Regions from separate parts of the Kocuria sp. LUK genome, predicted to be linked through region 2. Evidence: predicted binding sites of a transcription regulator. Region 2 holds the regulator's gene; the other holds the start of a gene.
What was found. The regulator HrcA, encoded in region 2, represses chaperone genes, less so after heat shock. The targets are predictions, from matches to a motif close to TTNGCACTCGNNNNNNNCGAGTGCNAA.
Positions count from the first base shown of each region.

Region 1 (3,367 bases), on a different contig from region 2:
AGTCGGTGGCCGCCGCGGTGCGCGCCGTCGTGGACGCCGGCGAGGACGCGCAGCTGACCACGGTCTCGGTCCGCCCCCGGTCCGAGCAGCGGTGAGCGGGCAGCGGCCAGGGCCCGCGGGTCCGGGGGAGGCCCCGGACCCGCAGGAGCACGCCGGCCCGGGGGAGCCTCCCGGCGCGGAGGGCCACGCCGCCGCGGAGGAGCACCCCGCCCCGGAGGAGCACCCCGCCCCGGAGCACCCCGCCGCGGACGGGCGCACGGACGGGGAGCAGGACGCCGGCGGGCCGGAGGGCCTGGACGAGCTCGACCGGCAGATCCTCGCCCTGGAGAACCTGCAGTGGAAGTACCAGGGCGCCAAGGAGATGGAGATCCGGCGCCGGCTGAACCTCTCGCCGACCCGCTACTACCAGCGGCTCAACGTGCTGCTCGACAGCCGGGCCGCGCTCGCCCACGACCCCATGCTGGTGGCGCGGCTGCGCCGGCAGCGGGGGGACGCCGGATGAGCGTGCCCGCCCGCGACGAGTTCGACGACGTCCCCGAGGGCGGTCCGCGCCAGGGCGCGCACCGCGCCGAGCCGGCCGCCGTCCGGGTCGGGGCCGGGGAGCTCACCGCGATCGTGCTCGCCGGGGTCCTGACCCTCGGGGTCGGCGCGTGGGCGGCCGGGCCCGGTCTCGGTGCCGCCGGGCCCGCCGCGCCCCGTCCCGCCGCCACGGGGCCGGCCGCGCCCTGACCCCGGGCCGCAGCAGCCCACCCGCCCCACGAGAGGACCGACCTGTGCGGATCGACGGCGAGAGAGTGCGCCTGCGGGACTGGACCGAGGCGGACCTGGCCGCCTACGAGGCCTGGATCGTGCCCCCGGAGGACGGCGGCGAGCACGCGTGGCAGCGCACCGACGGGCCCTTCTACCCCAACTTCACCGCCGAGTCCGCGCAGCGCTGGCTGACGGTGCTGCGCGGGCACGTCGAGCAGGCCGACTGGCCGGACCCGCGCGAGACCATGGTCGTCGCCGACGCCCGCGACGACCGGTTCATCGGGCAGGTCTCCTGGTACTGGACCGAGAAGCCCACCGAGGACCCCGGCACCGGCACCCACCTGCTGCCGCTGCGCTCGCTGGGGATCACGATCTACTCCCCGGAGCACTGGCGCGGCGGCTGGGGCACCGAGGCCCTGCGGCTGTGGATCGACCACCTCTTCGCCCGCTCGGACTCCCACCGGCTCGACCTCGAGACGTGGACCGGCAACGAGGGCATGTGCCGGGTCGCGCGCAAGCTCGGCCTCACCGAGGAGGCCCGCTTCCGCCGGGCCCGCAAGGTCGCCGGGCAGTTCCACGACCGGCTCTTCTTCGGGGTCCTCCGGGAGGAGTGGCAGGGGCCGGGCGGGGCCGGCGCGGCGTCGTCGCCGGCCCCGGGCGACACCTGAGCCCGGAGGGCTCAATGGGGTTTGCACTCTCCCCGGACGAGTGCCAAGATTGCGATTAGCACTCAGTCGCGTGGACTGCCAGCGGACCCGGTCCCCGGGCCGGCCCCGGCGTCACGGGCGCGCGAGTGGGAACTCAGCCACCACGGTGAGGTGTCGTGCGGCCCCGGGAAGAGACCGGTGCCGTGCGCGCCGTCCGTCGCGGGCACCGTGGAGGCCGACCGTTTGTCTACCGTCCAGGAGGGACGAAGTTCCATGGCAAAGATGATTGCTTTCGACGAAGAGGCCCGCCGCGGTCTCGAGCGCGGCCTGAACACCCTCGCCGACGCCGTCAAGGTCACCCTCGGCCCGCGCGGCCGCAACGTCGTGCTCGAGAAGGCCTGGGGCGCCCCGACGATCACCAACGACGGCGTGTCCATCGCCAAGGAGATCGAGCTCGAGGACCCCTACGAGAAGATCGGCGCCGAGCTCGTCAAGGAGGTCGCCAAGAAGACCGACGACGTCGCCGGTGACGGCACCACCACCGCGACCGTCCTGGCCCAGGCGCTCGTCAAGGAGGGCCTGCGCAACGTCGCCGCGGGCGCCGACCCCCTGAGCCTCAAGCGCGGGATCGAGAAGGCCGTCGAGGCCGTCACCGAGGAGCTGCTCACCTCCGCCAAGGAGGTCGAGACCGAGGACCAGATCGCCGCCACCGCGTCCATCTCCGCCGGCGACGCCGAGATCGGCCGCCTCATCGCCCAGGCGATGGAGAAGGTCGGCAAGGAGGGCGTGATCACGGTCGAGGAGTCCAACACCTTCGGGCTGGACCTCGAGCTGACCGAGGGCATGCGCTTCGACAAGGGCTACCTCTCCGGCTACTTCGTCACCGACGCGGACCGCCAGGAGGCCGTCCTCGAGGACCCCTACGTCCTCGTCGTCAACTCCAAGATCTCCGCCGTCAAGGACCTGGTCCCCGTCCTGGAGAAGGTCATGCAGGCCGGCAAGCCGCTGCTGATCATCGCCGAGGACGTCGAGGGCGAGGCCCTGGCCCTGCTGGTGCTCAACAAGATGCGCGGCTCCATCAAGTCCGTGGCCGTCAAGGCCCCGGGCTTCGGCGACCGCCGCAAGGCCCAGCTGGCCGACATCGCGATCCTCACCGGCGGCCAGGTCATCACCGAGGAGGTCGGCCTCTCCCTCGAGACCGCCACCCTCGACCTGCTCGGCCAGGCCCGCAAGGTCGTCGTGACCAAGGACGAGACCACCATCGTCGACGGCGCCGGCACCGCCGAGGAGATCGAGGGCCGCGTGGCCCAGATCCGCGCCGAGATCGCCAACTCCGACTCGGACTACGACCGCGAGAAGCTGCAGGAGCGCCTGGCCAAGCTGGCCGGCGGCGTGGCCGTGCTCAAGGCCGGTGCCGCGACCGAGGTCGAGCTCAAGGAGCGCAAGCACCGCATCGAGGACGCCGTGCGCAACGCGAAGGCGGCCGTCGAGGAGGGCATCGTCGCCGGCGGCGGCGTGGCCCTGATCCAGGCCGGCCAGAAGGCCTTCGAGAAGCTGCAGCTCACCGGCGACGAGGCCACCGGCGCCAACATCGTCAAGGTCGCCATCGACGCCCCGCTGAAGCAGATCGCCCTCAACGCGGGCCTCGAGGCCGGCGTCGTGGTCGACAAGGTCCGCGGGCTCGACCAGGGCCACGGCCTCAACGCCGCCACGGGCGAGTACGAGGACCTCATGGCCGCCGGCGTCGCCGACCCGGTCAAGGTCACCCGCTCCGCCCTGCAGAACGCGGCGTCCATCGCCGGGCTGTTCCTGACCACCGAGGCCGTCGTCGCCGACAAGCCGGAGCCCGCGGGCGCCGGCGCCGGCGGCGAGGACGCCATGGGCGGCATGGGCGGCATGATGTGATCGACGGATCCCCGTCGGGCGCCTGAGGCGCCACCGGCACGGGCCGGGCACCCCCTTCTCGCGAG
Region 1 covers NZ_JAJMZI010000003.1:36,525-39,891, forward strand. The annotation lists gene LQU92_RS05795 (SDR family oxidoreductase) at 1-95, shown strand, start outside; gene LQU92_RS15230 (DUF3263 domain-containing protein) at 92-502, shown strand; gene LQU92_RS05805 (hypothetical protein) at 499-729, shown strand; gene LQU92_RS05810 (GNAT family N-acetyltransferase) at 774-1,418, shown strand; gene groL (chaperonin GroEL) at 1,671-3,302, shown strand.
Region 1: the regulator HrcA is predicted to act here: its motif matches at 1,439-1,465, upstream of groL (chaperonin GroEL).

Region 2 (3,367 bases):
AACGGGCGTCCTTCAGCGGCAGGACCGCGGGCACGGTCGGTCGACAGGTGGTGCCCCCATGCTAGCGGCCGCCCCCGCCGCCGCGCCGTGCCCCGCACCACAGGTGTGCGAATGTGACGTGGCGCGCCGCGAGCCCGCTCAGGCCCCCGGGGCCGTCAGGAAGTCGATGAGCTCCTCCACCCGCCCCAGCAGCGCCGGCTCCAGGTCCGCGTAGGTCTCCACCCGCGAGAGGATGTGCTGCCACACCCGCCCCAGGTCCCCGGGCTCCCGGTGCGGCCACCCCAGCGCCGCCGCCGTGCCCGTCTTCCAGTCCGTGCCCCGCGGCACCTCCGGCCACGCCTCGAAGCCCAGCACCCGCGGCCGCACCGCCTGCCAGATGTCCACGTACGGGTGGCCCAGCACCAGCACGTTGCCCGCCGCCCCCGGCACCCGCATCGTCTCCGCCGCGATCCGCGACTCCTTCGACCCCGCCACCAGGTGGTCCACCAGCACCCCCAGCCGCCGCCCCGGACCCGGCCCGAACTCCCGCACCGCCGCCGGCAGGTCGTCCACCCCGTGCAGCGGCTCCACCACGATCCCCTCCACCGCCAGGTCGTGGCCCCACACCTTCGCCACGAGCTCCGCGTCGTGGTAGCCCTCCACCCACACCCGCGAGGCCTTCGCCGTCGAGGCCCGCAGGCCCTCCACCGCCACCGACCCCGACCGGGTGCGCGCCGGCCGCCGCGGCCCCGCCGCCCGGCGCGGCTCCACGACGACGACGGGCTCGCCCTCCAGGAGGAACCCCGGACCCAGCGGGAACGCCTTCACCCGCCCCCGGCGGTCCTCCAGCCCCATCACCCGCATCCCCCCGATGGTCTCCAGGGACACCACGGCACCGACCCACCCCGTGCCCACGTCCTCCAGCAGCAGCCCCGGCTCCACCGGCACCTCCGCCGAGACCGGCCGCCGCCGCGCGAGGGCGTCGTCGTCGAGGGAGCGCGGCCCCCATCCATAGGTGCTCATCCGTCCATCCCTTCCCGGCCCGCGCACGGGCAACGGGGCCGCGGACCGGCCGGAAGCGTACCAGGCCACACCCCGTGCCCCCGCCCCCCGCCCGGGGGCTACACTGGGGAAACTGGCACTGTGCGCGCCCGAGTGCCAGACCCGGCCCCGCGCCGGGACCACCCACCGCCACCGACGGGCGCCGGACCGGGACCGGGGAAGGAGCGCGACGTGAACCAGCCCAGACGCCTGCAGGTCCTGCAGGCCATCGTCGAGGACTACGTCCGCTACCGCGAACCCGTCGGCTCCAAGGCCCTCGTCGAGCGCCACCGGCTCGGCGTCTCCTCCGCCACCGTCCGCAACGACATGGCCGCCCTCGAGGAGGAGGGCCTCATCGCCGCCCCCCACACCAGCTCCGGGCGCATCCCCACCGACAAGGGCTACCGCACCTTCGTCGACCGCATCGCCGCCGTCAAGCCCCTCTCCGGCCCCGAACGCCGCGCCATCCAGAGCCTCCTCGACGACGCCGCCGACATCGACGACGTCATGGAGCGCACCGTGCGCCTGCTCGCCCAGCTCACCCACCAGGTCGCCGTCGTCCAGTACCCCCACGCCTCCGGCGTCACCGTCCGCCACGTCGAGCTCGTCGACCTCGGCGCCGGCCAGGTCCTCGTCGTCCTCATCCCCACCAACGGCCGCGTCGTCCAGCGCGTCGCCGCCGTCCCCGCACCCCTCGACGAGGACACCCTCCTCGAGCTGCGCGCCCGCGTCCTCGCCGCCACCACCGGCCGCACCCTCACCGAGGTCCACGACGCCCTCGAGCTCGCCGCCGCCACCGCACCCCCCGCCCTGCGCCCCGCCCTCGCCGCCGTCGCCGAGACCGTCTCCGCGCTCGCCGCGGGCTCGACCGAGCACCGCATGGCCATGGCCGGGACCGCGAACCTCGCCCGCGCCACCGGGGACTTCCACCTGAGCATCGGGCCGGTCCTGGAGGCCCTCGAGGAGCAGGTGGTCATGCTCCGGCTGCTCTCCGAGATGGAGCAGGACGCCCGCGGGGTCGCGGTGCGCATCGGCGCCCCCAGCGCCGTGGACCCGCTGGCCGAGGCCGCCGTGGTGGCCACCGGCTACGGCCCGCAGGCCCAGTCCAAGGTGGGCGTGGTGGGGCCCATGCGCATGGACTACCCGTCCACCATGGCCGCCGTGCGTGCGGTGGCCCGCTACCTCTCCCGTATCCTCGGGGGCTGACCCCCGCGGGCCCCGGCCCCCGCCGGCCCCCGCGCAGCACCCGACCAGCATCCCGATCGACCCGACAGAACGGACCACGGTGAGCGATCACTACGAAACCCTGGGCGTGTCCCGCGACGCCAGCCCGGAGGAGATCAAGAAGGCCTACCGGAAGAAGGCCCGCCGGCTGCACCCGGACGTGAACCCCGGCACCGAGGCCGCCGAGGAGTTCAAGCGCGTCTCCCACGCCCACGACGTCCTCTCCGACCCCGAGAAGCGGCGCGTCTACGACGCCACCGGCAACGAGAACGGCACCGACACCGGCTTCGGCGGGGGCTTCCCCGGCACCGGCTTCGGCTTCCAGGACATCTTCGACACCTTCTTCCAGGGCGCCGGCGGCGCCGGGGCGGGCCGCCGCGGCCCGGCCTCCCGCACCCGCCAGGGACAGGACGCGCTGATCAACGTGCGCGTGTCCCTGCGCGACGCCGTCTTCGGCACCGAGAAGAAGATCACGGTCGACACGGCGGTGGTGTGCCCCACGTGCAACGGCACGTGCTGCCAGGAGGGCACCCAGCCCGAGACCTGCGAGGTCTGCCACGGCTCCGGGCAGGTCCAGCGCCAGGTCCAGTCCATCCTCGGCACCGTCGTCACCGCCGCCCCGTGCGCCACCTGCCAGGGCTTCGGCACCGTCATCAAGCACCCCTGCCACGAGTGCTACGGCGAGGGCCGCGTGCGCGACCGCCGCCCGCTGACCGTCAAGATCCCGGCCGGGGTCTCCACCGGCAACCGGATCCGGCTCTCGGGCCAGGGCGAGGCCGGCACCGCCGGGGGCCCCAACGGCGACCTCTACGTCGAGCTCAAGGTCGACCCCGACCCCACCTTCGAGCGGCAGGGCGACGACCTGCACGCCCGCGTGCGCCTGCCCATGACCTCTGCGGCGCTGGGGACCACGCTGACGCTGGAGACCTTCGACGGCGAGCGCGCGCTCTCGGTGGAGCCCGGCACGCAGACGGGGCACACCGTCACCCTCCACGACCTCGGCGCCACCCGCCTGCGCGGCGGGGGCCGCGGCGACCTGCACGTCCACCTCGAGGTCGAGACCCCCTCCGGGCTCGACGACGAGCAGCGCGAGCTCCTCGAGCAGCTCGCCCGGCTGCGCGGC
Region 2 covers NZ_JAJMZI010000001.1:175,383-178,749, forward strand. The annotation lists gene LQU92_RS00790 (DUF3097 domain-containing protein) at 139-1,002, opposite strand; gene hrcA (heat-inducible transcriptional repressor HrcA) at 1,213-2,226, shown strand; gene dnaJ (molecular chaperone DnaJ) at 2,306-3,367, shown strand, end outside.